2 regions of the Sodalis sp. RH19 genome follow, and region 1 is predicted to be linked to the other one. Evidence: predicted binding sites of a transcription regulator. Region 1 holds the regulator's gene; the other holds the start of a gene.

What was found. Region 1 encodes PurR, which represses purine synthesis genes. Its sites were predicted from a motif close to CANGCAAACGTTTGCNTG; they were not measured.
Region 2: a site for PurR is predicted at 5,051-5,068, ahead of ACL2XF_RS09625 (L-serine ammonia-lyase). Genes of this name have one in related genera too.

Annotation. Positions count from the first base shown of each region.
Region 1 is NZ_CP178734.1:1,778,498-1,793,601, forward strand. It holds gene sufB (Fe-S cluster assembly protein SufB) at 1-752, shown strand, start outside; gene sufC (Fe-S cluster assembly ATPase SufC) at 832-1,578, shown strand; gene sufD (Fe-S cluster assembly protein SufD) at 1,553-2,854, shown strand; gene sufS (cysteine desulfurase SufS) at 2,838-4,064, shown strand; gene sufE (cysteine desulfuration protein SufE) at 4,090-4,503, shown strand; gene ACL2XF_RS07995 (L,D-transpeptidase family protein) at 4,814-5,884, shown strand; gene ACL2XF_RS08000 (major outer membrane lipoprotein) at 6,185-6,424, opposite strand; gene pykF (pyruvate kinase PykF) at 6,766-8,178, opposite strand; tRNA gene ACL2XF_RS08010 (tRNA-Val) at 8,757-8,833, opposite strand; tRNA gene ACL2XF_RS08015 (tRNA-Val) at 8,842-8,918, opposite strand; gene ACL2XF_RS08020 (MATE family efflux transporter) at 9,069-10,442, opposite strand; gene ACL2XF_RS08025 (riboflavin synthase subunit alpha) at 10,648-11,289, shown strand; gene cfa (cyclopropane fatty acyl phospholipid synthase) at 11,543-12,694, opposite strand; gene purR (HTH-type transcriptional repressor PurR) at 13,140-14,156, opposite strand; gene ACL2XF_RS08040 (YnhF family membrane protein) at 14,394-14,483, shown strand; gene ACL2XF_RS08045 (NlpC/P60 family protein) at 14,546-15,104, opposite strand, start outside.
Region 2 is NZ_CP178734.1:2,131,720-2,146,823, reverse strand. It holds gene manX (PTS mannose transporter subunit IIAB) at 1-688, opposite strand, end outside; gene ACL2XF_RS09630 (TerC family protein) at 1,329-2,879, shown strand; gene ACL2XF_RS09625 (L-serine ammonia-lyase) at 3,487-4,851, opposite strand; gene ACL2XF_RS09620 (CoA pyrophosphatase) at 5,324-5,902, opposite strand; gene pabB (aminodeoxychorismate synthase component 1) at 5,899-7,266, opposite strand; gene ACL2XF_RS09610 (YoaH family protein) at 7,434-7,706, shown strand; gene ACL2XF_RS09605 (RidA family protein) at 7,743-8,087, opposite strand; gene ACL2XF_RS09600 (ATP-dependent DNA helicase) at 8,213-10,114, shown strand; gene tsaB (tRNA (adenosine(37)-N6)-threonylcarbamoyltransferase complex dimerization subunit type 1 TsaB) at 10,233-10,934, shown strand; gene ACL2XF_RS09590 (Slp family lipoprotein) at 11,013-11,618, shown strand; gene fadD (long-chain-fatty-acid--CoA ligase FadD) at 11,746-13,410, shown strand; gene rnd (ribonuclease D) at 13,449-14,603, shown strand; gene minE (cell division topological specificity factor MinE) at 14,657-14,926, opposite strand; gene minD (septum site-determining protein MinD) at 14,930-15,104, opposite strand, start outside.

The DNA of each region.
Region 1 (15,104 bases):
GTTACGTCAGTTATATCGAAGGCTGCTCGGCGCCGGTGCGCGACAGCTATCAGCTGCACGCCGCGGTGGTGGAAGTTATCGCCCACAAAAACGCCGAGGTGAAATATTCCACGGTGCAGAACTGGTTCGCCGGCAGCGAATCCGAAGGCGGCATCCTGAACTTCGTTACCAAGCGGGCGCTGTGCGCCGGCGAAAACTCCAAGATGTCATGGACGCAGTCGGAAACCGGTTCGGCCATTACCTGGAAGTACCCCAGCGTTATTCTGCGCGGCGACAATTCGGTGGGCGAGTTCTTCTCGGTGGCCCTGACCAATGGACGCCAGCAGGCCGATACCGGCACCAAGATGATCCATATCGGCAAGAACACCCGTTCGACCATTATTTCCAAGGGTATCTCGGCGGGGAAAAGCGAGAACACTTACCGCGGGCTGGTGAAAATCATGCCCAGCGCCACCAATGCGCGTAATTTCACGCAATGCGACTCGATGCTGATCGGCGCGGACTGCGGTGCGCACACCTTCCCTTATGTGGAAGTGCGCAACAATACCGCCCAGTTGGAACATGAGGCGACGACCTCGCGCATCGGTGAAGATCAGCTGTTTTATTGCCGCCAGCGCGGGATCAGCGAGGATGACGCCATCTCTATGATTGTAAACGGGTTCTGTAAGGATGTGTTCTCGGAACTGCCGCTGGAATTCGCCGTCGAGGCGCAAAAACTTTTGGCTATCAGCCTGGAACACAGCGTGGGCTAATCCCGCTTTTTAGTTGCCGACTGCGCACCAGCATGTGCTGCCCGTACGGGCGCACCGAAAGTCGGGTAAAGGAAAAAATATGTTAACAGTTCGCAATTTAAACGTCAGTGTGGAAGATAACGTCATCCTCAAGGGAGTGAACCTGGAAGTCAGGCCCGGCGAGGTGCATGCGATCATGGGACCTAACGGGTCCGGCAAAAGTACCTTGTCGGCCACGCTTGCCGGGCGGGATGACTATCAGGTCACCGACGGCGAAGTGCTGTTCAAAGGCAAGGATCTGCTGGCGCTGGAGCCGGAAGAGCGGGCGGGCGAAGGTATTTTCATGGCCTTCCAGTATCCGGTGGAGATTCCCGGCGTCAGCAATCAGTTCTTTTTGCAGACCGCGGTGAACGCGGTGCGTAAATACCGGCAGCAAGAACCCCTGGACCGCTTTGATTTTGCCGATTTTATCGAAGAAAAAATCGCCTTGTTGAAAATGCCCCCCGATCTGCTGACCCGATCGGTAAACGTCGGCTTTTCCGGCGGTGAAAAAAAACGTAACGATATTCTGCAAATGGCGGCGCTGGAGCCGGACCTGTGCATCCTGGACGAGACCGATTCCGGGCTGGATATCGATGCGCTGAAAGTGGTGGCGCACGGCGTCAATACGCTGCGCAATGAACAGCGCTCTTTTATTATCGTCACCCATTACCAACGTATTCTGGATTATATAAAACCGGATCACGTGCACGTGCTTTACCAGGGCCGCATCGTAAAATCCGGCGATTTTTCCCTGGTGAAACAGCTTGAGGAGCAAGGCTATGGCTGGCTTACCGAACAACAATAATGCCCAGGCGTTGCAACAATGGCACCATCTGTTCGAAGGGCAGAGCCTGAGCCGCTCCGCCCAGGCTTATGAACACTGGCAAAGCGTCGAGCGCCTCGGCCTGCCGACGCGTAAACACGAACACTGGAAATACACGCCGCTGGACGGCCTGTTAGCGCACCGATTCGCCTTTGCGGCGGGCAAACGCCTTAGCCTGGATGAGCGCGACCGGCTGAGTCTGGATCTGGATGCCGTGCGCCTGGTGTTCGTCAACGGCCGTTTTGCGCCGCATCTGAGCGATAGCGACACCGGCTTCTGGCAGGTGACGGTCGAGCAGGGCGCCGAACGCCTGCCGTTGCCGGCGCCCATCCAGCCGGAAATCTTCCTGCACCTGACCGAGAGCCTGAGTTGCGAAACCACGCGCATTCGCCTTCCGGCGGGTAAAACGGCCGAAAAACCGCTGTATCTGCTGCACCTGAGCAGTGGCGGGGCGAACCCGGAAGAATTGAATACGCTCCACTATCGCCACCATATCGATGTGGGCGGCGGCGCGCAGGGACAGATTATCGAGCATTTCGCAAGCGTCGACGAAACCCTGGCCCATTTCACCGGGTCGCGGTTGACGCTGGCGGTAGGCGATAATGCCCGGTTGGCGCATATCAAGCTGGCGTTTGAAAACCGTGTGAGCTACCACTTCGCCCATAACGATATCCATATCGGCCGCGACGCGGTGGTGCGCAGCAGCAGCTTCCTGCTGGGGGCGGGGTTGGCCCGCCACCAGACCAGCGCCCGCCTCGACGGCGAAGGCGCCGATCTGGCTATCAACAGCCTGCTGTTGCCGTCGGGCAACGACGTGGCGGATACCCGTACCTATCTTGAACATAATAAAGGCTATTGCCTGAGCCGCCAGCTCCATAAGATCATCGCGCGCGAGCGTGGCAAAGGGGTCTTTAACGGCCTGATCAAAGTGGCCAAACACGCCATCAAGACCGACGGCCAGATGACCAATAACAATCTGCTGATGGATCGCCTCGCCGAGGTGGATACCAAACCGCAGCTGGAAATTTATGCCGACGACGTGAAATGCAGCCACGGCGCCACCGTGGGGCGCATCGACGAAGAGCAGATGTTCTACCTGCGATCCCGGGGCATTAAACGGGAGGATGCTGAAAAAATGATTATCCATGCCTTCGCCGCCGCCATTACCGAGGCGATTGATAACCAGACGGTGCGGGAAACGGTCTTGACGCGTATTGCCGATTCATTGCAGGGGGGAATAAATGTCGTATCCCATTGAACGTGTACGGTCGGATTTCCCGATTTTGGCGCGGCAGGTTAACGGACAACCGCTAACCTATCTCGACAGCGCCGCCAGCGCCCAGAAACCCAGTGTCGTCATCGATGCCGAAAGTGACTATTACCGCCAGGGATACGCTGCCGTGCATCGCGGCATCCACACCCTGAGCGCCGAAGCCACCGGCCGGATGGAAGATGTCCGCGCCCAGGCCGCGCGTTTTATCAACGCGGCCTCGACGGATGAAATCATTTTTGTCAAAGGCACCACCGAAGGCATCAACCTGGTGGCCAACAGCTATGGACGCCATTTTTTCAAGCCCGGCGACAACCTCGTCATCACCGAGATGGAGCATCATTCCAATATCGTTCCCTGGCAGATTATCGCCGGGGAAAAACAGGTGGAAATCCGGGTATTGCCGCTGCTGCCCGACGGCACGCTGGATGAATCGCGCCTGGATGCGCTGGTGGACGACCGTACCCGGCTGCTGGCGATCACCCAGGTTTCCAACGTGTTGGGCACGGTGAACCCGCTTGAGCGCCTGATCGCCCGGGCGCGGGCCGCCGCCGCCGATCTGGTGGTGCTGGTGGACGGCGCCCAGGGCATTATGCACCAGAAAGTGGATGTGCAGGCGCTGGGCTGCGATTTCTACGTCTTTTCCGGCCATAAGATCTACGGTCCCACCGGCATCGGCATACTGTATGGCAAAAAACAGCTGCTGGACCTGATGCCGCCATGGGAAGGGGGCGGTTCGATGATCCGCACCGTCAGCCTGAGCGAAGGCACCACCTTTCTGGAAGCGCCGTGGCGCTTTGAGGCGGGCTCCCCCAATACCGGCGGGATGATGGGGCTGGGGGCGGCGCTGAGCTATGTGGAGAGCCTGGGCATCGAGAATATCCACGTCTACGAGCGGGAACTGATGCGCTACGCGCTTGAGGCGCTGACGCAGGTGCCGGATCTGATCCTGTACGGTCCCGCCGACCGGGCCGGGGTGATCGCCTTTAATCTGGGCAAGCATCATGCCTACGACGTGGGCAGTTTCCTCGATCAGTATGGGATCGCCATTCGTACCGGGCACCATTGCGCAATGCCGCTGATGGCGTATTATCAGGTGCCTAGCATGTGCCGCGCCTCGCTGGCGCTCTATACCACCCGGGAAGATATCGACAGGCTGGTGGCCGGTTTGATCCGCGTGCGTCAATTGCTGGGTTAATACTGATAGCCAGGGAGAACCGTTGATGGCAAATTTGCCGGACAAAGAGAAACTGCTGCGTAACTTTTCCCGCTGCGGCAACTGGGAAGAGAAGTACATGTATATCATCGAGCTGGGCGCTCAGTTGCCGCCGCTCCCCGAGGGCGCGCGCAGCGCCGCAAACCTTATCGCCGGCTGCCAGAGCCAGGTATGGATTGTTATCGCCACCGACGACCGGGGCAATGTCCGGCTGCTGGGCGACAGCGACGCGGCCATTGTCAAAGGCCTGATCGCCACGGTGTTTATTCTTTACCAGGGATTGACGCCGCAGCAGGTCGTGGCGCTGGACGTGCGGCCATTTTTTAACGAACTGGCGCTCGGCCAGCATTTGACGCCGTCCCGCTCGCAGGGCCTGGAAGCCATGGTGCGCAGCATCAGGGCCAAGGCTGCTAACCTGTAATACCCATTGCCGCCGTCTTCTTGTGAGCCAGAATCGCGCGCCTGAGGGGGCGCCTTCTGCGCGATCACGCCCATCCCCGCCCGCAACACCGCATTGCCTGCCGCCCAGATAACACCCGGGCGAAAGGTGTGCTTGCCGCTGCGCTTAACCCGCCATCATTTTGTTCCTTTGCTAAACTCACATTATCAGCGTTATCTGATAGCGAGCGCGAGGTTTGGCTGTTAAACGTGGAGCCGGACCCCGGACTGTCGCCGCCGCGACAACGGAACAGGGTCTTCGGCTTACGATAAAAACAATGCGGGAAATCAATATGAACTATGCGCGGACCCTTAAATGCTTCGCTTTCGTTACCAGCCTCGCCGGGGGACTTCTGCTGGGGAGCTCCTCCGCCGGCGCCACCGAATATGCCCTGCCGGCGGAAAACAGCCGTTTAATCGGGGAAAATATTACCGCCACCGTCGCCAATGACGGCGGTTCGCTGGAAGCCATCGCCGCGGCGCACAAAATCGGCCTGCTTGCCATGCTGGAGGCCAATCCGGGCACGGACCCTTATCTGCCCCAGGCCGGGTCGGTCCTGACCATACCGACGCAAATGCTGCTGCCGGACACCCCGCGCAAAGGCATTGTCATCAACCTGGCCGAGCTGCGGCTTTATTATTATCCAAAAGACGAAAACAAGGTGATCGTTTATCCGATTGGCATCGGCCAGTTGGGACGCACCACGCCGGTGATGACCACCACCATTACCCAGAAAATCGCCAATCCTACCTGGACGCCGACGCCCAATATCCGCAAGCATTACCTGGAAGAGCAGGGCATCACCCTGCCGGCCGTCGTGCCGGCGGGGCCGGACAATCCCATGGGGCTGTTCGCCCTGCGCCTGGCGGCCGGCAAAGGGGTCTATCTCATCCATGGCACCAATGCCAATTTTGGTATCGGCATGCGCGTCAGCTCGGGGTGCATGCGGCTGCGGCCCGATGATATCCAGGCCTTATTCGACACGGTGCCGGTGGGAACCCGGGTACAGGTGGTCAACGATGCGATCAAGGTGGCCCAGGAACCGGATGGCAAACGTTATATTGAGGTCCATCAGCCGCTGTCGCGCAACGATCGCGACGATCCGCAGACGATGCGCATCGCCTACAGCGCCAAGGTGAAGAAATTCCTCGCCGATGGCGCTACCGACCGCGCCGTGGCCGACGAGGCCATCGCGCGCCGTTCCGGCATGCCGGTGCTGATTTCCAGCGGTGAGGCGCAAACCAGCCTGCCATCCGACGCGCCGGCGGTACAAAGCGCTAAAGCACCGGTTAAGGCCGCGCCTGTCGCCAGCATCACTCAAAATGGCCCTGGTGCGGGCGACAGAGCGCTGTCGACACAATAAGGCCTCCGAGTCCACCGGCGGCATTAACGGCCCGTCGCCGGCGGCACAGAGATGATTTCAGCGGGTACGGGCGGGGGACCGACGCCGTACACCTGGAGTGCGGTGAAAACGGCCTGTGCGCCGCGCCAGGTGAATCCCCAGGATGACGCAGAACCGGAAAGGTAGCGCCGGGCGCCAAGAAACGGGTGGCATGGCTGGCGGAAGGCGGCGAGGGGAAGAGGCGGAGGCGGCGCGTGCGGTTTCTCAGGCAAAAAAAATGGCGCACGTGAGTGCGCCATTTTCTAAACAAGTCTATGACTCTTATTTACGATAAGAGTGAGCTTGGTTATCTAAACGTTGGTTAGCACGGGCAGCGTCGTCTTTAGCGGCCTGAACGTCAGAACGAATAGCGGTGACATCGTTGCTGAGCTGGTCAACTTTCGCGTTCAGGGTTTGAACGTCAGAGGACAGCTGATCGATTTTAGCGTTGCTTGAACAGGCAGTCATACCCATAGATAAAACAAGAAGTGTCGCGCCCAGTACCAGTTTAGTACGATTCATTATTAATACCCTCTAGATTGAGTTAATCTCCATGTAGCATTACAAGTATTACACAAAGTATTTTCTAAGGAGAACAATTTTTAGCAATAAAGCGATTAAATTCGATTGAATGCTCAAAGAAACACCTTGTTTTACAGGGAGGTTAAAAAAAAAGGATAAACCATCACCTTCCATAAGAAAACTCCGATTAAGTCGGGGTAAAAACCAGGCCCTTTTTGTGCTATTGCGATAGAATTATTGCACGCCGTCGGAGCGGTACAACAGAATTACCGGGCGCGGCATTCTCTGCGGGCAAAAAAAAGCCTCCGGCAAGCCGGAGGCGCAGGTGGGTAAACCCGGATTTACAGCAGGTGAACGGACGCGGTATTGGTCGTGCCGCTCGGTACCAGGGCACCGGACACCATGACGATGATCTCGCCTTTTTTAGCCAGGCCGGTTTCGATGGCCATGGCTTTGCCGATGCGGTAGAAATCATCGGTAGAGGCGATTTCATCCACCAATTGGCAGGTTACGCCTTTGGACAGCAGCAGCTGGCGCGCGGTAATGGCATTGGTGGTCAGCGCCAGGATTTCCGCCTTAGGGAAGTATTTACGCACCGCTTTGGCGGATTTGCCGCCTTCGGTCGCCACGACAATCAGCGGGGCTTCCAGCTTTTCGGCTGTTTCCACCGCGCCGCGACATACGGCTTCGGTGATACGCAGTTTGCGGCTGTCGTTAATGCTGTCGATGCGGCTGGGCATGACGCGGTCGGTACGATCGCAGATGGTGGCCATGATGGTCACGGCTTCCAACGGATATTTCCCCTTGGCGCTTTCACCGGACAGCATTACGGCATCGGTGCCGTCGATGATGGCGTTGGCCACGTCGCCGGCTTCAGCGCGGGTCGGGCGGGGATTCTTGATCATGGAATCGAGCATTTGGGTGGCGGTAATGACCACTTTACGTGCGCGGTTACATTTTTCGATCATCATCTTCTGGGCAAAGATCACTTCTTCCACCGGTATTTCCACACCCAGGTCGCCACGGGCAACCATGATGCCGTCGGAGGCTTCCAGAATCTCGTCAAAATTGTTCAGGCCTTCCTGATTTTCAATCTTGGAGATGATCTGGATATGTTCGCCGCCATGCTGTTTCAGGTGTTCACGAATTTCCAGGACATCGGAGCGTTTACGGATGAACGAGGCGGCGATGAAGTCCACGCCCTGTTCGCAGCCGAAGATTAAATCGCCTTTGTCTTTTTCCGCCAGCGCCGGCAGGGCGATGGAAACGCCCGGCAGGTTAACGCCTTTGTTTTCGCCCAGGTCGCCGTTGTTTAACACCTTGCAGACCACGGTGGTATCGGTAACGTCGATAACTTCCATGCCCAGCAGGCCGTCATCCACCAGCACGGTATTGCCGACCGACAGGTCCTTGGCAAAGCCCGGGTAGGTGACCGCGACGCGTTCTTTGGTGCCGACTACCGTCTGGTCGGTGGTGAACGTAAAGGTCTGGCCGGCGGTAAGGGAAACATCGTTGCCGTTTTCCAGTTTCATGGTACGGATTTCCGGCCCTTTGGTATCGAGCAGGATGGCGGCTTTCTTGCCGGTTTCCTGCAGGATGGCGCGCAGGTTGGTAATGCGGTTGCCGTGTTCTTCAAAGTCGCCGTGGGAGAAATTAAGGCGCATGACGTTCATGCCCGCGTTCAGCAGCTTTGACAGCATTTCTTTCGATTCAGTTTTTGGACCGATGGTACAAACGATTTTTGTCTTTTTCATAACAATGATATCTGCAAGTTGTGTTGGATGATAAATCTGATATATCGCCGGTGAATATCGACGACGAAAAATTGTGCAGCCTTGCGAGCCTGTTCCCCATGTTCAAGGATAGGAGACAAAAGTGAGAAAATGATGAAAATATAGCTAAATTATCTGGCCGAACGTGCCGGCAAGCGGTAGTGGATAAGTCTGTTTTAATTAGTATTTGGCAAATCAACGGGGCTTAAGCCATTCAATTGAAATAACGTTTTGTATTATAGTTATTGGGCCGGCGGAAACAAGATAAAAACAGCACAAATAATGCGTAAGCCGTGAAAAAGAGTGCATTTGTGGTAAATATGCAAATTTTTAGTATCAAGTGTTGCGCAGATGCACAATAAAATCGGTAACCGGTGCGCAACAATGGACGTAAATACCAGCAACAGATAACAATAACGCCATGAGGGATTAACACCACGGGATCCCGGATGTTTGTTTTGCCGGCCGCTTTTAGGTTGACGTAACGGAGAGAAAAAAAAAGAAGAAAATGCAGGTAACTGCGTTCACCAGCGGGGTACAGACCAGGGAGGAAAATAATATGGTGCGTCCGAGTGGACTCGAACCACCGACCCCCACCATGTCAAGGTGGTGCTCTAACCAGCTGAGCTACGGACGCACAAGAAGTGGTGCGTTCTAATGGACTCGAACCATCGACCCCCACCATGTCAAGGTGGTGCTCTAACCAGCTGAGCTAAGAACGCATTTTACACATCGCCATCTGCCTGACAGCGGGACGAATATTAACGGGCAATATCACCGCATGCAAGAGGAAAAAGCGTTTTTTACCGCCCGCGACCGACAACTGCCCATCTAATACACAGCGTGCCGGTTTTTTAACCGCCAGGGCGCCGTCAGCGCGCCGCCCGATTGAGAATCAGCCGTGAGGGCTGGCGCTGCAGCCAAAGCATACGCAGCGTCATCAGCAGTGCCGCCGACGTCAGGCCGATGATAAAGCCTGTCCAGAAACCGCTCGGCCCCATGGCCGGCACGACATAATCCGTCAGCGCCAGCACATATCCGCACGGCAGGCCCAGCAACCAGTAGGCGGTAAACGTAATGAAAAAAATCGAACGGGTGTCTTTGTATCCGCGCAGTACGCCGTTGCCAATCACCTGGATCGAATCTGAGATCTGGTAGATGGCCGCCAGCGCCATCAGATGGGAGGCCATCGCCACCACCGCCGGCGTATCGTTATACAGCCGGGCGATTTCCACCCGGTACAGGAAAGTGCATACCGCGGTCACGCAGGCCAGCATAACGCCCATGCCCAGGCTGGTCCAGGCGGCGACCCGCGCTTGTTCCACATCATTTTGCCCCAGGCGGAATCCGACGCGGATCGTGGCAGCGACGCCCATCGACAGCGGCAGCACGAACATCAGGGAGCTGAAGTTCAAGGCTATTTGATGTCCCGCCACCGCGACGATGCCAAGCGGCGTCACCAACAGCGCAACCACGGCGAACAGGGTAACTTCAAAGAACAGCGACAGGGCGACGGGTAAACCCAGGCCGGCCAGCCGGCGCAGCGCCGTCCAGTCGGGCCGGGAAAACCCGCCCGGCAGATGCAAATCCTGAAAGCTGCCGGCCCGGCGCATATAAAGCCACATCACCACATACATGAGCCAGTAGACGGATGCGGTGGCGATGCCGCACCCCACGCCGCCCATGGCCGGGATGCCGAATTTGCCGTAGATGAAAATGTAATTGATAGGCACGTTGGCAAGCAGGCCGAGAAAACCTATCGCCATACCGGGCTTGGTTTTGGACAGACCGTCGCATTGGCAACGCAGCACCTGGAAAAACAAATAGCCGGGCGCGCCCCACAGCAGGTAATGCAGGTAGGCGACAGCTTTTTGCGCCAGCACGGGATCGACATGGCGCATTCTCTCGATGACCAGGCGGCAGTTATACAGCACCGCCATAACCAAAATCGCCGCGGCCGCCGCCAGCCAGAATCCCTGGCGTACCTGATGGGCGATACGTTCGCGCCGCCCGGACCCGTTCAACTGCGCGATAACCGGCGTGAGGGCCAGGATCAGACCGTGGCCGAACAGGATGGTGGGCAGCCAGATGGACGTGCCGACGGCAACCGCCGCCATATCCGTCGCGCTGACGGAGCCGGACATGATGGTATCGACCACGCCCATCGACGTTTGGGCTATTTGCGCGAAAATAACCGGTATGGCCAAGGACATTAATGTACGCGCTTCCAGGAAGTACTTCTGCACGTAGGCACCTATGGTTTTATGTGTATGGAATAAGCAGGCGAAAGTTAACATAAAGGTTAAAAATCTGCGGCATAGTGTAAAGCATTTGTCCGGTTATACCAGTGCGGGACGACACAAATCCGTGCGGCGGCGGATTTGGATTTCCTGGGGAAATCGTGCACACTAGCCTGACTGATTCCAGCGGTGGTTTACAGAGGCCAAGGTTATGTTTACGGGTATTGTTCAGGGCACCGCGCCCATTGTGGCAATTGAAGAAAAAGCGAATTTTCGCACGCATTTCGTTTCCCTGCCGGCGGCGATGTTGTCCGGTCTGGAGGAGGGCGCCTCCGTGGCGCACAACGGCTGTTGCCTGACGGTGAGCGGCATTAACGGCGACGTGGTGGCGTTTGATTTGATGAAAGAGACGCTGCGGGTGACCAATCTGGGCGATCTGCAGGTGGGGGATGAGGTGAACGTAGAACGCGCCGCCACCTTTAACGCCGAGATCGGCGGACATGTGATGTCCGGGCATATCATGTGCACTGCCGAGATTGTGAAAATCGTGACGTCGGAAAATAATCGGCAGATTTGGTTCAGAATGCCGGACAAAGCGCTGATGAAATATGTCCTGTATAAAGGATATATCGGCATCGACGGCATCAGCCTGACTATCGGCGAGGTGGCGGCCGATAAATTTTGCGTGCATTTAATACCGGAAACCCTGATGCGCACCACGTTGGGTAAAAAAAGGCTGGGGCAGCGGATCAATATTGAAATCGATCCCCAGACCCAGGCGGTGGTGGATACGGTGGAGCGTGTGCTGGCGCAGCGGGAAGCGGCGATTGCCGCGACGTTAAATACCCTTTAACACGCCTGTCTTGAGTGCGGCGTTGGCGGGCCTAGCGTGCCATGGGGCACTCTGGCGGCCAGGAGATGGCCGCTTCGACCCCATCGGCGCGCTCTCCCTTTAACACGCCTGCCTTGAGTGCGGTGTTGGCGGGCCAGGCGTGCCATGGGGCGCTCTGGCGGCCAGGAGATGGCCGCATCGCCCCCATCGGCGCGCTCTCCCTTTACCACGCCTGTCTTGAGTGCGGTGTTAAAGGGCCTGGCGTGCCATGGTATTAACGGGGTACGCGAATACCGCCATCCACGCCTTCCGGGCTGAATAATACCTGCCATAAATGGATATTGCGCGCGCGGAATGCCCCCGCGCAGGCATTCAGGTAATAACTGAACATACGGTAAAAACGGTCGGAGTATTTGTTGGACAGCGCCGGCCAGGCGGCGACAAAACGTTCATACCAGGCCATGAGCGTTTTGTCGTAATCAGAGCCGAAGTTATGCCAGTCTTCCATAACAAAATGCTTTTCGCTGGCATGGGCAATTTGCTGTACCGACGGCAGGCAACCGTTGGGGAAAATATACTTATTTATCCACGGGTCGACATTCATATCGGTGATATTCGAGCCGATGGTGTGCAGCAGGAACAGACCGTCGCGTTTCAGGTTGCGATCGATAACGTCGAAATAGGTGGCGTAATTCTTGGGACCGACGTGTTCGAACATGCCGACTGAAACAATACGGTCAAATTGCATATCCAGATCGCGATAGTCCTGCAGCAAAATGGTGACATCCAGTCCCTCGCAGCGCGTTTGCGCCAGCTTTTGCTGCTCGGCAGAGATAGTGACGCCCTGTACCGATACGCCATAATTCCTGGCCGCGTAGGCGGCAAGCCCGCCCCAGCCGCAGCCCACGTCCAGCAGCGTCAGGCCGGGTCGCAGCTGCAGTTTTTCGCAAATCATCTTCAGCTTATCCTGCTGGGCTTCCTCGAGGGTGGTCGCCTGTTTCCAGTAGCCGCAGGAATATTGCATATAGGGATCGAGCATCTTTTCAAACAGATCGTTACCCAAATCGTAATGTTCTTTGCCCACGATCCAGGCCCGCTTGCGCGACTGGAGGTTCATCAGCCGGGCGGCGGCAATGCGTAAGGTATCTTTTAAATGATGCGGAAGTTTATTCTCCAGACCCGCCCTGAGAACACGCTGGAAAAAAATGTCCAGCCGCTCACACTCCCACCAGCCATCCATGTAACTCTCGCCCAATCCCAAAGATCCATCCTGCAATACGCGCTTAAAAAATCCCGGATTCTTGATTCGGATATCAAATGGTCTTGAACCATTGAGTTCAATACCGGCTTCAGAGAGCAATTCATGGACGATACGGTACCAATCATTATCATGAAAGCTCAGGTCTTCAACGCACGAGGAACTCATAGCTTCTCCATCACCTTTCTTCTGCAGTGCCCCGTCAGGAAAAGCACTCACCATGCCTGCGGGCTTTATAAGAATCCACGGTTATCCGTGGTGTCTGAAGTATCACCATCAACAGAGGAATATAAAGTAAACCTTAGACTGCGACTTAGCCGGGCGCTTTATAAAAGGGTGATGTCATGTTGGAAAACACGACATACTTTTATACAAATTTATTAGACAACTCGTTATAATTGTTAACGATATTGAGTATAAGCCTGCATTTTAATTTAGACAATAGCTAACGCGCTAATGTATTTCCCATTATAACTTAATGATTTCTCTCTGAAACAATAACTCTTTGCACAGAGATCATTATATGAAAAATCTTGTGTCCGAGGCGGACGGCGCTTTACATAGCAACAGACCCTGGAGGCGCCAGCCCGTTGCCCGGGCCTGGCGCGTGGCCTTAAGCGGGGAAGGGACCGTCTGCGACCGAACGGCGTTCAATCAGCGACGGATGGACTTCGATGGTTTTGGCGTTCTCGCGTTTGCTGGTAATCCTATCGAGCAGCATGGTAAGCGCCGCCTCGCCCAAATCCTCTTTAGGCTGATGGATGGTGGTCAGCGCCGGGCTGAAAAAGCACGAATTGCGCACGTTGTCGTAGCCGATGATAGAAATATCCTCGGGTACGCTCAGGCCCATTTCATTAATGGCGCACAGTGCGCCCATGGCCATAATGTCGCCGCCGCAGAAGACCGCGGTGGGACGCGGCGTTTGCGCCAGGATTTGTTTCATCGCCAGGTAGCCGGATTCAGGCTCGAAATTGCCTTGCACAATCCAGCGGTCGTTTAACGGGATGCCGGCCTCCGCCATGGCATGCAGATAGCCGCGGTGGCGGCCGCCGCCGGTGTTGCGCGCCAGCTGTCCGGGAATGGCGCCGATGGCGCGATGGCCGCGTTTAAGCAAATATTGCGTCGCCATATAACCGCCGGCAAAGGCGTTATCGATAATGGTGTCGGTAAAATCACGGCGGGCCTCACCCCAATCCATGACCACCATGGGGATATGCTGATATTCCTCAAGCATATCCAGCAGCGTTTCGGGATACTCGGCGCACATCACCAGCAGGCCGTCGACGCGCTTTTGCGCCAGCATCGCCAGATAGGCGCGCTGTTTTTCGAGATCATTGTGCGAATTGCACAATATCAAGGTATAACCGCGAGCAAAGCAATGGTGCTCAATCGCCTCGATAATTTCGGCGAAATAGGGCGCCTCGCTGGTGCTGGCGAGCAGGCCGATGGACTTGGTGCGATTGACCTTCAGGCTGCGCGCCACGGCGCTGGGTGAATAATGCAGTTGTTTAATGGCGTCCAGCACGGCAATTTGAGTGTCTTGCGCAACAAAACGGGTTTTATTGATCACATGCGAAACGGTGGTTGTCGATACATTAGCGCGTTTTGCCACATCTTTAATGGTTGCCATGCCTTTGATACTCCCGTACGCCCTGGCTGGAATAATGTCTGTCGAAGGCGCAAGCACTTTCCGACGCTGTGGAATTAACCGTTAATTTTCGTTCATCCCGCGCCAAAGTGAAAGTGTTAAATGTGGCGGCTACAGGTTGGGAGCAAGCTTTTTCATCGCTGTTATGGCAAACTGACGATAACTGCTCTGCGGGCCGGTGGATAAGGCCGGCGCCCTGGTTTACGTTAAGGAGATAGAATGGACAGCGATTTAAAAATGTCGTTACTGACCACGGTGTTCTCGCTGCTGGTGATTATTGTCTTCAGCTTTACCGCCGTCATGAACTGACACCCTCTCGGTTCAGATATAAAAAAGAGGAGCCTTGGCTCCTCTTTTTTTCCAGCGCGCCTTCAGCGGATATTTTTCGGCGTGACCACCCGGCGGGCGCCCACGTAATGATCCTGCCAATAATCCTCACTCAGATAGCTGATACGGATATCGCTGCCGGTGCGGGGCGACTGGATAAAGCGACCATTGCCAAGATAGACGCCGACGTGATCCGCCGCGCCGCGATTGGAAATATGGAAAAAGACCAGGTCGCCGCTTTCCAGCTCGTCTTTCTTAACCGGCGCTGCGTCGCGCAGGTGGTACATTTCGTTGGCGGTGCGCGGCATATGGATGCGTACCACATCCTTGTAGGCGTAATAAATCAGGCCGCTGCAGTCAAAGCCGGTATTAGGCGACATGCCGCCCCAACGGTAAGGCTTGCCCATTTGGGAGAGGAGTTTATTCATGGCGGTAAGCTTGGCGGTCTGGTAGCGTTTCTTATGGCTCTCGCTCATCTTTATCGGCTGATCGTTGGCCACCAGTTCTACCGCCGCCTGATCTTTTATCATCCGGTGCCGGCCGTAACCTTTTTTATAGCCTTTTTTCGGCGGAGTGAAGGAGGCTATTTTTTTCGTCGCCGTG
Region 2 (15,104 bases), 350 kb from region 1:
TGTTGTAAACGCGGATGGCCTTGTCCACGTCCACCACATGCGCGGTGACGCCTGGAGGAGCGACCTGGGTCAATAACGTTTTGCGCACGGTATCGGCGGCAACTTCATCGCTGACCACGATAATGCGTTTAACGTTGGTTTCCTTGGTCCAGCGGGTGGCGACCTGGCCATGGATCAGACGATCATCGATGCGCGCCAGACCGATGGTCATATGACCGCCGGCATTGGGATGCGGTTTGGCGGCAGGGGTCGGCGCGGCAACCGGCGCGGGGGTGGCCGCCGTCTGCGGTTCGGGCGCTTTGAGGGCCTTGACGCCGGCGCGTCCGGTTTCGACGGCGATGTTCACCAGCGCGGCAAAACCCGGCTTGTCATCACGCGCCATAAAGGTTTCCGCCAACATGGGAATATTAACGCCGGTGACGACTTCGTAATTCTCCTTATCGACCACAATGCGGCTGGCGGCATTGAACGGGCTGCCACCCCAGGTATCAACCAGAAATAACACACCTTCCTGGGTATCAAGTTGCGCAAGGCGCGCGGTATATTTTTCAATCAGTGTTTCAGCATTCTCCCCGGGAACAAAATCTATCCAGGCGACGTTTTCTTGCGCGCCCAATATCATTTCAGCCGTTTTAAGCAACTGCTCGGCTGCTGACCCGTGAGTGCCAATTATGATAGCAATACTCACTGATACCTCCTCTGTTAACTAATTGGGTTAAGCAGTCAGACCGCCTGGCGTGTTTGCTACCAGTGAGCACGGGCGGTTTTAACTTCTTAGCCAGGGTATTTTTATTCGCCACCCTGTTTGATGTCCGCTGTGTGTGTTGAAACGATTCATGTGAAGATGTGAATCAATAGCGGTTAAACGCGATTTATTTTAGTGTGTAAAAAAATAAAAATTGTGACGGCGCTCAGTTATTTGTGCATGAGGAAAACAATGAGCTCACAAATCAGTGTAGAAGACATGCATGACAACTTGCAGACAAAAATAGTTTTATGCGTCCGCAAAGTTACCTGATAGAGTTGAATGTCTTACTTATCGATAAGGAGCGATGGGCCACAGCCCCCCCTATGGACTGTCACCGAAAAAACGTCACCCCTGATGTATGGTTTTCTCCTTTACCCGTCCAGGCTCCGCCGGCATGTTGCGCCAGCCGCGGGTCGCACCGTCCCGCACCGCCGGGAATCCAACCCGTCATCCCTGTGTCCTCTCTGTGGGAAAACGCCGCGCGTTCTACGGTCTTTGCGGACGTGACGCCGCTTGCCCACGCGTGCTGCCGCGGTGTTTTATTGCGCCGTTTTAATGGACTGTCGATCTGGAGCGCCCAATGGAATTCTTAATGGACCCGACGCTGTGGGTGGGTCTGCTGACGTTGATACTGCTGGAAATTGTGCTGGGTATCGATAACCTGGTATTTATCGCTATCCTGGCCGAGAAGGTCGCGCCGAAAAAGCGGGACAAAGCCCGGGTTATCGGCCTGGCGCTGGCGTTGCTGATGCGTTTGGGGCTGCTGTCGTTGATCTCGTGGATGGTTACGCTGACCAGACCGTTGCTGAGCGTGGGCATGTTCAGCTTTTCAGGCCGGGATTTGATTTTGCTGCTGGGCGGATTGTTTTTACTGTTCAAAGCCACCACTGAGCTGCATGAACGGCTGGAGAACCAGGATGTGCAGCATGACGCCAACCGCGGTTACGCCAGTTTCTGGGCGGTGGTGGTGCAAATTGTTATCCTGGACGCGGTATTTTCCCTGGATGCGGTGATCACCGCGGTCGGTATGGTCAACAACCTGCCGGTGATGATGACCGCCGTGGTTATCGCCATGGGTATTATGCTGCTGGCGTCCAAGGCCTTGACCCGTTTTGTAAATGCCCATCCCACCGTCGTGGTGCTGTGCCTGAGTTTTTTGCTGATGATAGGCCTGAGCCTGATAGCCGAGGGCTTTGGCTTCCACATCCCCAAAGGTTATTTGTACGCGGCCATCGGTTTCTCGGTGCTTATTGAGCTGTTTAATCAGATAGCCCGGCGCAATTTTGTTAAAAACCAGGCGCGCGGGCCGATTCGCCAGCGCACCGCCGAAGCCATTTTACGTTTGATGGGCGGGCCCAGGCTGCGCGAGGAGGGGGCGCAGGAGATGCCAAACGAACCTAAGGCGGAGTTTGCCGACGAGGAGCGTTATATGATTACCGGCGTGCTGTCCCTGGCGTCGCGTTCGTTGCGCAGCGTGATGACGCCGCGCAACGAAATCTCCTGGGTGGATTGCCGGCGTCCGGTGGAGGAGCTGCGCGCTACGCTTTTGGCCACGCCGCACAGTATGTTTCCCGTGTGCGACGGCGAGCTGGACCAGTTGATCGGCGTGGTCCGCGCCAAGGACCTGATGGTGGCGTTGGATAAAGGCGAAGATGTGCAGGAGTATGCCGCGCAGAATCCGGCCATCGTGGTGCCGGAAACCCTGGATGTGCTGAACCTGCTGGGGGTATTGCGCCGGGCGCGGGGTAGCCTGGTGGTGGTGTCGAATGAATTTGGCGTGATCCAGGGGCTGGTAACGCCGCTGGATGTGCTGGAAGCCATTGCCGGCGAGTTTCCGGATGAGGACGAAACGCCGGATATTGTGGCGCAGGAGGACGCCTGGCTGGTAAAGGGTGGTACTGATTTGCACGCTTTGGGTCAGGCGTTGGACGATAATGAACTCACCCGCGGTCACGAGAATGTCGCTTCACTGGCGGGATTGCTGCTGGCCGAGCGGGATCAGCTGCCGGTGGTGGGTGAGGTTATCGAGCTGGGCCAGTGGCGGTTTACGATTTTGCAGATGCTGGAATACCGTATCGAGCTGGTGCGTATCGAACGGATAGCGCCGCCGGTGGAGGAAGAGGAACAGTAAACACGTGACCCGCTCTCCCTTTAACAGGTTTTATGCGGCATCGGCGTTGGCGGGCCTAGCATGCCATGGGGCCTCGGTCGGGCGGGAAAACCACGCCCGATTCGACCCCATTGGCACGCTCTCCCTTTAACACGTCTGCCTTGAATCCGGTGTTGGCGGGCCTGGCATGCCATGGGGCCTCGGTCGGGCGGGAAAACCACGCCCGATTCGACCCCATTGGCACGCTCTCCCTTGAACACGTCTGCCTTGAGTCCGGCGTTGGCGGGCCTGGCATGCCATGGGGCCTCGGTCGGGCGGGAAAACCACGCCCGATTCGACCCCATCGGCACGCTCTCCCTTGAACACGTCTGCCTTGAGTCCGGCGTTGGCGGGCCTGGCATGCCATGGGGCCTCGGTCGGGCGGGAAAACCACGCCCGATTCAACCCCATCGGCACGCTCTCCCTTGAACACGTCTGCCTTGAGTCCGGCGTTGGCGGGCCTACATGCTATGGGGTGCTCGGTCGGGCGAAAAGACCATGCCCGATTCGACCTCATTGGCACGTTTTTCCTTGAACACGTCTGCTTTACGTTCCGCGTTAGCGGGCCAGCAGGGTGTGGGTGATGCGATCAATCGCACTGGACCTTGATGGCCAGGCCGCCGCGCGAGGTTTCGCGGTATTTGGCGTTCATGTCCTTGCCGGTTTCGTACATGGTTTCAATCACCTTATCCAGCGACACCCGCGGCGCGCTGGTGCGCCGCAGCGCCATGCGCGAGGCGTTGATGGCCTTGACAGAGGCGATGGCGTTGCGTTCGATGCAGGGGACCTGTACCTGGCCGGCCACCGGATCGCAGGTCAGTCCCAGATTATGTTCCATGCCGATTTCCGCCGCCACGCAGACCTGCTCGGGACTGCCGCCCATCAATTCCGTCAGTCCCGCCGCCGCCATGGAGCAGGCGACGCCCACTTCACCTTGGCAGCCGACCTCGGCGCCGGAAATGGAGGCGTTCAGCTTATAAAGAATGCCGATGGCGCCGCAGGCCAGGAAATAACGCAGGTAGACCTCGGGCGTGACCGGATCGATAAAATGATCGTAATAAGCCAGCACCGCCGGCACGATGCCGCAGGCGCCGTTGGTTGGCGCGGTGACCACCCTTCCGCCGGCGGCGTTTTCTTCATTGACCGCCAGCGCGAACATATTCACCCAGTCAATCGCCACCATCGGATCGCTGGAGAGCTTATCCGTGGAGACCAGCATGCGCCTGAGCGCCGATGCGCGCCTGGGCACCCGCAGCGGGCCGGGCAATACGCCTTCGGTATTTAGCCCGCGATCGATGCAGGCGCGCATGGTCTGCCAAATATCGGCGAAGTAATTGCCGATATCGGCGCGGCTATGCAGCGCCAGTTCATTAAGCATCACCAGCCCCGACAGCGACAGACCGGTCTGTTTGCACTGGTCGAGCAGCTGCTGGGCGCTGGCGAAAGGGTGGGGCACGGCGATCTGGTCGATAACCGGCTGGCCGAAATGCGCCTCATCAACGATAAAACCGCCGCCGACGGAATAATACGTCTGGCTGTAGATGACCTGTTCGCCAGCGAAGGCGTGAATGCGCATGGCGTTTTCATGCAATGACAGGTAGGAACCGTGGAATACCATGCCGCCTTCGCGGGGAAAATCCACTTCGTGCGGCCCGCCGGCCAGCATCAGGCGCTGGCGTTGCTCAACGTCGCGGATAAAGGCCGGCGCGGCGTCGATATCCACCGTATCGGGACGGTTGCCCGCCAAGCCCAGGATAATGGCGATGTCGGTATGGTGTCCCTTGCCCGTCAGCGATAACGAACCGTAAACATCCACGGCGATGCGCGTGACATCATTGAGCAGCCGTTTATCGACGAGATCGTCCACGAACTGTTTACCGGCTTTCATTGGACCCACGGTATGGGAACTGGACGGGCCGATGCCGATTTTAAACATATCGAAAACGCTTATCACGTTGACTCTCCTCAGAACTGATAAAATACGCATACCCGTGGGTAATGCAGTTAATTGTAATGACTCATGCCGGGTTAGGCTTGCGCTTTCGCATGATAAAAACTAATCCAAAAAAGCGCTTCCTTTGCGTTTGACGACCGATACGAAGCGGTCCTCTACCCCGGGGCGGCCTGGCGTCATGCTGGTTATGGCTAATCTGAAAGCAAGCCGTTGCCCGTGGATCATCTCCTTTCACGTGCGTGCCGGAGACGGTTTTTTGTCGTCAGAAATAATGAGATATACAACCTATATAAATGACTATGTTTAATTATTAATATGGAGTTATATTTCGCAAATATGGCAAAGATAGGAGATTGTAACGGTTTTCATCGCGTTGGGAAGTCTTTTATTGCCGGGACGCGATGACCATCACGGCGCGGGTTGGTAGGGATAGCGGCGGCCCAACCGGCGGCCGGGAATGAAGGGACGTGCGTTAAAGATGGATGTGTTGGCCCAGCCGATACAAAATCTGCGCGGTCATGCCCCAGACCATATGGCTTTGATACCAGGAAAAATAAACCTGCAGGTTTTTGGCGCGGCGCTGTATTTGCAGGGGAGTATAGCTGGCCAGGGATAACGCCTGGTGCAGGGGCATTTCAAACATGTCCGCCACCTCGTCGCGGCTGGCCCGGAAACGGGTGCCGGCCGCCAGCAGGCCGACGATGGGCGTGACCTGGAAACCGCTGCTGCTGTCCACCGGCGGCAGTTGCCCCAGGACCCTGACCGACGAGGCCGGGATGGCCACTTCTTCGTGGGCCTCGCGCAGCGCGGTGGCGATTAAGGACGCGTCTTCCTTATCCGCCGCCCCGCCGGGGAAGGCCACCTGGCCGGCATGCTTGCGCAGTGTCGCCGATCGGCGCGTCAACAGCACCGTCGGCTGGTGATGGCAGATGATGGGTATCAATACCGCCGCCCGGCGCTGGTTGCGCGCCGGCTCGCTGGGTTGCGGCAACTGCAGTTGGAAACGGGTGATGAAATCCGTAAGCGTCAGGGTGTTGTCAGTGCTGTTCATGGGCGATTTAGCTCCAGCAGCAGCGGCAGTATCTTGGCGACCTTGTCCAGGGTTTCCTGGTATTCCGCTTCCTCGCAACTGTCGGCGACGATGCCGCCGCCCGCCCAGCAATAGATGCGCCCTTGTTCCGTGAGCAGCGTGCGGATGGCGATATTGGTGTCCAGGGTGGCGCAGCGGCTCAGGTAGCCGATGCTGCCGCACCAGGCATTACGGCGCTGCGGTTCGAGCTGGTCGATTAACGTCATGGCCTTGATTTTGGGGGCGCCGGTGATGGACCCGCCGGGAAAACAGGCGCGCACCAGATCGCACGGCGTGCGATGGGGGGGCAGCCGCGCGGTAATGGTGCTGACCATATGATGGACTGCCGGAAAGGCCTCGATTTTAAACAGCTCCGGCACCCGGACGCTGCCGGGGACGGCGACCCGTCCGATATCGTTGCGCAGCAAATCCACGATCATCAGGTTTTCCGCCCGGTCTTTTGGCGATGCCGCCAGTTTTTGCCCTTGCAGCCGATCTTGCTCCGCATCCGCCAGGCGCGGCAGCGTGCCCTTGATGGGCCGCGTTTGGATCTGTCCCGCGTTTACCCGCAGGAACCGCTCCGGCGACAGGCTCAGCACCGCCTGGCCGGGCAGGCGCAAAAAAGCGGAAAACGGCGCGGCGTTATGCTCCAGCAGATGACGGAACGCCTGCCATTCATCGCCCGCGAACGCCGCGCTGAAGCGTTGTGCCAGACAGACCTGGTAACAATCACCCGCCAAAAGATGTTCCTGGATGCGGCGGAATTTTTCGCCATACTCGCCCCGGGTCATATTGGCCTGCCAGCCGCTGTTTAAACGAAAGGGCCGGTCGGGTTCGGGTGCCGGCGGCGCCAGCAAATCCCGCTTCAGCGCCGCCGGATCGCGGTAGCTCACCAGGGTCAGGCGGCCAAGGCGATGGTCGGCAATCACCGCCCAGTCATACAGGCCGACGGCCATATCCGGCAGCGTTAAATCCTGTTGGGCATGGGCAGGCAGAGTTTCAATGCGCCGGCCGAGATCGTAGCCGAACAGGCCCAGCGCGCCGCCCAGGAAAGGGAGATCGTCCCGGGCTTCCGGACGAATCCCCATACTGTCCACCTGCTGTTGCACCAGCATAAACGGGTCGCCGCCGCTCATATGCGATTGACCGTCGCGGGAAATCACCGTAACGGCGCCGCGGGTGGTCAGCGTCGCCACTGGGTCGGCGACCATGATATCGAAGCGGCTGTCCGGATGGTCGGCATGGCCCGAGTGCAGCAGCATCGACCAGGGCCGGGCGGCGCGGGGGGCGAACAGGGCGGTAATGGCGTCGCGGTGATAGGGTAAGGCAGTCAGCTGTGGCAACATATCGACACTATGATCCAGGTAATCCAGTCCAGTCTGCCGGCAATAAGCGCCTGGCAGGTGCGAACAGCATGATATCGGCTTCATGGCTGAACATAAAGCGCATTGATTGGCATCGCGGGCGGCGGCGTGAGATAATAACGCATCGACCCGCCCTCTGGAGAACACGCATGCTGACCGATATGCCAGCGTTAAATCACGAACAGCAGCAGCAGGCCGTTGAGCGCATCCAGGCCCTGATGGCCGACGGCATGAGCAGCGGCGAGGCCATCCGGCTGGTATCCAATGAAATCCGCGCCACCCATACAGGTGAACGGGTATCAATTCGCTGGGATGACGACGAAAACGACGATCGTTCCTATGCCGAGCGCAACGCCGATGAACGCGACGCCCGCAACGCCGCCCTGGAACAGGACGACGACGACGAGGACGGGGCGCTGTAAACGTCCCCGCCGGCCGCACGGGTACCGGCGCGCCGGTCAGATCGCCGCGATGACCTTGATTTCCACTTTGTAGCGCGGGTTCATCAGCCGCGCCTCGACGGTACAGCGCACCGGCGCGCTCCCCGGCACCACCCAGGCGTTCCAGGCGGCGTTCATGGCGGCGAAATCATTGCCGTCGGCCAGGAACACGGTCACATCCAGCAGCCGCGTTTTATTGGAACCCACCCGCTTTAGCAGCCGGTCGATAATCGCCAGCGCCTCGGCGGTTTGCGCGGTGGCGTCGCCATCCAGGTTTTCCGGCACGCTGGTGTAATATACCGTCTGGTTGTGGACAACCGCTTCGGACATGCGCGCGCCGGGATCGATTCGTTCAATGGTCATATTGTTCGCCTTAAAGCCATCATGTAAACCGCCAGCATAACATAGTGTCGTTTTAAGCAAAGAAGGTGGTGGACAACCGCCGGCCTTGGCATAATCCGACAGCAACCGAATGACAGAGAGACAGCGTGACAGATGATTTTGCGCCGCAGGGCGCGTTGGCCAAGGCCATCACCGGATTTAAACCGCGCGAGTCGCAACGCCTGATGGCCGAGGCGATAGCGCAGGCCATCGACACAAAACAGCCGCTGGTGGTGGAGGCCGGCACCGGGACCGGCAAGACGTATGCGTATTTGGTGCCGGCGCTGCGTTCAAAACGCAAGGTTATCATCTCCACCGGCTCCAAGGCGCTGCAGGATCAGCTGTATGCCCGCGACCTGCCCAAAGTGGCGGCGGCGCTGGCGTACCAGGGTCAGGTCGCCCTGCTGAAGGGACGCTCCAACTATTTGTGCCTTGAGCGCATGGAGCAGCAGCTCGCCGGCGGGGTCGGCATGGCGCCGGAAACCCTGGCGGAGCTGGCGGGCGTACGCAACTGGTCGTCGCAGACGGTGGATGGCGACGTGGCCAACTGCGGCGGCATCGCCGAAGACAGCCCGGTATGGCCGCTGGTCACCAGCACCAACGACAACTGCCTGGGCGGCGATTGCCCGCTCTACAAAGAGTGTTTTGTGGTCAAGGCGCGCCGTAAAGCCATGGAGGCCGACGTGATCGTGGTAAACCATCACCTGTTCCTGGCGGATATGGTGGTTAAGGAAGGCGGTTTCGGCGAGCTTATCCCCACCGGCGAGGTGATGATTTTCGACGAAGCGCACCAGATGCCGGATATCGCCAGCCAGTATTTCGGCCAGCAGCTCACCAGCCGTCAACTCATGGATCTGGCGCGCGACATGACGCTTGCCTACCGCACCGACGTGCGCGATATGGCCCAATTGCAAAAGAGCGCCGATCAGCTTACCTTCCGCACCCAGGATTTCCGGCTGGCGCTGGGCGAACCGGGTTTTCGCGGCAACCTGCGCGACGTGCTGACCCAGCCTTCGCTGCAGCGCGCGCTGCTGTTGCTTGATGACGCACTGGAATTATGCCACGACGTGGCGAAGCTGGCGCTGGGACGGTCGGCGCTGCTTGATGCCGCTTTTGAACGCGCCAGCCTGTACCGCGCGCGGCTCAAGCGTCTGAAGAATACCCAGGAACCGGGTTTCAGCTATTGGTATGAATGCAATGCCCGGCACTTTGTGCTGGCGTTGACGCCGTTATCGGTTTCGACCCGCTTTCGTGAGGTGATGAGCGAAAAAGAGGGCACCTGGATCTTTACCTCCGCCACCCTGTCGGTCAACGATCGCCTGGAGCATTTTACCCGGCGGATCGGCCTGGAAGACGCAAAAACCTTGCTGCTGCCCAGCCCGTTTGATTACGCGACCCAGGCGCTGCTGTGCGTGCCGCGCTTCCTGCCGGAGCCGAACCAGCGCGGGGCGGCGGTGCAGCTGGCGCGGATGCTGGCGCCGGTGATTATCGCCAATCGGGGGCGTTGCTTTTTCCTGTGCACCTCTCACCAGATGATGCGGGATCTGGCGGCGGAGTTTCGCGCCACGCTGACCCTGCCGGTGCTATTGCAGGGCGAGACCGGCAAACGCCAGCTGCTGCAGCAGTTTGTTACCGCTGGCAACGCGCTGCTGGTGGCGACCAACAGTTTTTGGGAAGGGGTGGACGTGCGCGGCGATACGCTGTCTTGCGTGATTATCGACAAGTTGCCCTTTACCGCCCCGGATGACCCGTTGCTTAAGGCGCGCACCGAGGATTGCCAGCTGCGCGGCGGCGATCCCTTTGCCGAGGTGCAGATCCCCGAGGCGGTCATCGCCCTAAAGCAGGGGGTGGGCAGGCTTATCCGCGACAGCGACGACCGGGGCGTGCTGATCATCTGCGATCAGCGGCTGGTGACCCGGCCCTATGGCCAGATTTTCCTCAACAGCCTGCCGCCGGCGCCGCGCACCCGCTCGCTGCAGCGCGCCATCGACTTTTTGCAACACCGCTGACCGGTGGCGTATATTGCCCCTCGCCCCCGCAGGCATCCCGTATCCCTTTGCCCCAGCGGGTATGCTACAATACCCGCCCGGTCCGGCACCACTCTTTTACACCCGCCTGAGGTTTGGCATGTCTACGCGAATTTTAGCTCTCGATACCGCAACTGAAGCCTGTTCCGCGGCGCTTTGGATCAACGGTGAAATCAGCGAACGTTTTGAAATTTCCCCCCGCGAGCACACCCGGCGCATTCTGCCGATGGTCGACAGCCTGCTGGCCGAGGCCGGCATCGAGCTGGCGCAGCTTGATGCCCTGGCTTATGGGCGCGGCCCCGGCAGCTTTACCGGCGTGCGCATCGGCATCGGCATCGCTCAGGGCCTGGCGCTTGGCGCCGGGCTGCCGATGATCGGCGTGTCGACCCTGGCGGCGCTGGCGCAGGGCGCCTGGCGCCGGTGCGGCATCAGCCGCGTGCTGTGCGCCATCGATGCCCGCATGGGCGAGGTCTACTGGGCGCAGTACCAGCGCGGCGACAGCGGCGCATGGTTGGGCGAAGCGGGCGAAAAAGTGGTTAAACCCGATCAGCTGGCGCCGCAAGCCGCCGAACTGGCCGGCCAGTGGGCAACGGCCGGCACCGGCTGGCAAACCTATCCCGGACTTATCGCGCCGCCGGCCGTGCAGCTCGTGGACGGCCAGACCCTGCTGCCGTCGGCCGTGGATATGTTGCCGCTGGCGGTGCTACGCTTAAGCCAGGGCGAGGCCTTGGCGGTGGAATTGCAGGCGCCGACCTATCTGCGCAATGAAGTGACGTGGAAAAAGCTGCCGGGACGCGAATAAAGAGCAACTTATGCCGCCGCCACGGGTCAAAGTAATAACCCATGTATACCGTTAAAGGTATGAGGAATCTAGCGCAAGATGTTTAAGCAAACTACTGTCCGCAGCGCGCAGCGCCGTCGTTTTACCTGGCCGGCCCTGGCCGTGGTCATGATGCTGTCCGGCTGCGCCACGGTGCCGGACGCCGTGCGCGGCACCTCGCCCACCCCCCAGCAGGATCTGGTGCGCGTGCTTAACGCGCCGTCCCTGTATGTCGGTCAGGAAGCCCGTTTCGGCGGCAAAGTGGTTAAAGTCACCAATCTCAACGGACGCACCCGGCTGGAAATAGCCTCTGTGCCGCTGGATGATTCGGCGCGGCCCAGGCTGCACCAAGTCTCTACCGGCAGGGTGGTGGCCTATATCAACGGCTTCCTGGAACCGATGGACTTTAATCACCAGTGGGTCACCGTGGTCGGCCCAATCACCGGCACGGAAAAGGGCGCCGTCGACAAGGCGGAGTATACCTTTGTAGTGGTGCGCGCGGACGGATATAAACGCTGGCAGCTGACGCAACAGGTGGTGGCGCCGATGGGGCCGCCGATGTCCCCCTGGGGCTGGGGCGGCCGCTACGGCCGCGGCTGGGGGCCGGAGTGGGGCGTCGGCTACGGTTACGGCAATGCCCAGGTTGAAACCGTACTGACCGAATAGTGACGAAACGCTCAATCCTGATATCGATTTCCACCCGATTGCCCAGTTCCATTACCATTACAGATAAGAATCCAGGCAATATGGGGCGGCGATGAGCACATCGGCTATTGATAATACAGGGCAGGGCATGGCGCGGATATGGACCGGGCGTTACCCTGCCGATGTCCCGACGGATATCGATCCCGATCATTACCGATCTATCGCCGTTCTGTTCGCCAACGCGGCGCGCCGTTTTGCCGATTTGCCGGCATTTATCAACCTGGGGGAGACCCTGACATTTCGCCAGCTCGACGCGCTCAGCCTGGCGTTTGCCGCTTACCTGCAGCGGGTCATTGGCCTGCAGCCAGGGGATCGCGTAGCCCTGATGATGCCCAACCTCCTGCAATACCCGGTGGCGCTGTTCGGCGTCCTGCGCGCCGGCATGGTGGTGGTGAACGTCAATCCGCTTTACACCCCGGACGAACTGCGTCACCAGCTTAACGATAGCGGCGCGGCGGCCATCGTTATCGTGGACAATTTCGCCCATACCCTGGAGAAGGTGCTGGCGGAGGTTGCCATTCGCCATGTGATACTCACGCGCCTGGGCGATCATTTCCCGCTGCTGAAGCGCACGCTGGTCAACGCGGCGGTAAAACACCTTAAGCGCAAAGTGCCGCCATACCGCCTGCCGCAGGCGGTTTCCTATCGCCGCGCCCTGGCGCAGGGGCATCGGCTGGAGTTCAGCCCGCCCATTATCAACGGCGACTCGCTGGCCTTCCTGCAATACACCGGCGGCACCACCGGCGCGTCGAAAGGCGCCATGCTCACCCACCGCAATATCCTCGCCAACCTCGAGCAGGCGAAAGCCGCCTACGGGCCTATTTTGACCCTGGGGCGCGAAATGATGGTCACCGCCCTGCCGCTGTACCATATCTTCGCCCTGATGATAAATTGCCTGCTGTTTGTGGAAATGGGCGGCTGTAACCTGCTGATTACCGACCCGCGCGATATCGCCTCCCTGGTCGACGCCATGCGGCGTCACCATTTTACGGCGATTTCCGGGGTGAATACGTTGTTCAACGCCCTGTTGCATAACGCGGCGTTCCGTCGCCTGGATTTTGCCTCGCTGCATTTGTCGGTGGGCGGGGGGATGGCGCTGCAGCAACCGGTGGCGGATGACTGGCATGCGCTGACCGGTAAGCACCTGCTGGAGGGGTATGGCTTGACCGAATGCTCGCCGCTGGTGACCGGCAATCCCTATGATTTGAACCGTTTCAGCGGCAGCATCGGCCTGCCGGTGCCCTCCACCGATATCCGCCTGGTGGATGGGGCCGGCAATAACGTGCCGCCCGGCGCGCCCGGGGAGCTGCTGATCAAGGGACCGCAGGTCATGGCGGGCTATTGGCGCCAGCCGCAAGCCACCGCCGAGACGCTGAAAGACGGCTGGCTTTCTACCGGCGATATCGTTACAGTGGATCAACAAGGCTTCGTGCGCATCGTGGATCGCAAGAAGGATATGATCCTGGTGTCCGGCTTCAATGTCTACCCCAATGAAATAGAGGATGCGGTGGTCCGGCATCCGAAAGTGCTTGAGGCGGCGGCGATAGGCGTGCCCAGCGATGACACCGGCGAAGCGGTAAAAATTTTCGTGGTGAAAAAAGAGCCTTCCCTGACCCGCGAGGAACTCATTGCCCACTGCCGTTTGTACCTGACCGGCTATAAGGTGCCAAAACTGGTGGAATTCCGCGCTGAGTTACCCAAATCCAATGTAGGCAAAATTCTGCGCAAGCAATTACGCGTCGAGCACGGATAAACGCTTTTTGCCGCCATGACTGACAGTAAGAGAACTCTGTGTCCAATTACCAATTAATTACCCGCGATGAAGATTTACAAAGGATATGCGCGCTTGCCCGCCAGCACGATCGGGTGGCGCTGGATACCGAATTTGTCCGCACCCGCACCTACTATCCGCAGTTGGGTTTAATCCAGCTATTTGATGGTGACACGTTATCGCTCATCGACCCCCTGGCTATTTCGCAATGGCAACCGTTCCGGGAACTGCTGGCCGACCGGGGGGTGGTGAAAATTCTGCATGCCTGCAGCGAGGACCTGGAAGTTTTCCTGCATTCCTTTGATCAGATGCCGGTGCCCATGCTTGATACCCAGGTGCTGGCCGCGTTCAACGGCCGCCCGCTGTCCTGCGGCTTTGCCGCGCTGGTGGCGGATTACCAGCAGGTGGTGCTGGATAAAAGCGAATCCCGCACCGACTGGCTGGCGCGGCCGCTAAGCGCCAGGCAATGCGATTACGCCGCGGCCGACGTGTTCTGGCTATTGCCGATGGCCGATCAGCTGATCCGGGAAACCGAAGCGGCGGGCTGGACCGACGCGGCCAGGCAGGAGTGCGACGCCTTATGCCAGCGGCGCCAGGAAATCGTCGATCCGGAACTGGCTTATCGCGATATCGGCAATGCCTGGCAGTTGCGCACCCGGCAACTGGCGTGCCTGCAAAAATTGGCCTCCTGGCGCCTGCGCAAAGCGCGCGAGCGGGATATGGCGGTGAACTTCGTCGTACGGGAAGAAAATTTATGGCAGGTGGCGCGTTATATGCCGGGATCGCTGGGCGAACTGGACAAACTGGGGTTAAGCGGGCCGGAAATCCGTTATCACGGCAAAATGCTCCTCGCCCTGGTGGAGGAGGCGGCGGCCATGACGGAAGATCAGCTGCCGGAGCCGGTGGTTAATCTCATCGATAAACCCGGCTATCGCGCGCTGTTTAAAACCATTAAGGAACATATCGCCATTGCCAGCGCGGAATCCGGATTAAGCGTGGAACTGCTGGCGTCGCGCAGGCAAATCAATCAATTACTCACCTGGCATTGGCGGCTGACCCCGGGGCAGCGCACGCCGGAATTGCTCAGCGGCTGGCGGGAAACGCTGTTTGGCGCGCGGTTACGCGCAATACTCGACGGTGAGGCGGCAACCACCGACCTGCCCGCGGCATTATAAATCCCCAGGCGCTCTTTTCCCCCTGCACCGGCAGGGGGATTATTGGCTGGTGATCATTTCGGCGTTTCTTCCGCTTCCGGCAGCGTTACGTTCAGCTCGAGGATGGAAATATCGCCTTCCCGCTGCTCAAGCTGCACGGAGACCATTTCCGGATCGATCTGCACATATCGGCAAATGACCTCGAGAATATCGCGTTTCAACTGCGGCAAATAATGAGGCTCGCTATCGCCCCGCCGGCGTTCCGCAACGATAATCTGCAGCCGTTCCTTGGCTATATTGGCTGTCGTTTTTTTACGGGAGAGAAAAAAATCGAGTAATGCCATGGTTTATCCCCCAAACAGGCGTTTTAAGAAACCCTTCTTCTCTTCTTCAATGAAGCGGAAGGGACGTTCTTCTCCTAACAGGCGGTCAACCGTGTCTGAATAGGCTTGGCCGGCATCAGATTCAGCATCGAGTATTACCGGCTCACCCTGATTGGAGGCCCGTAATACGGACTGATCC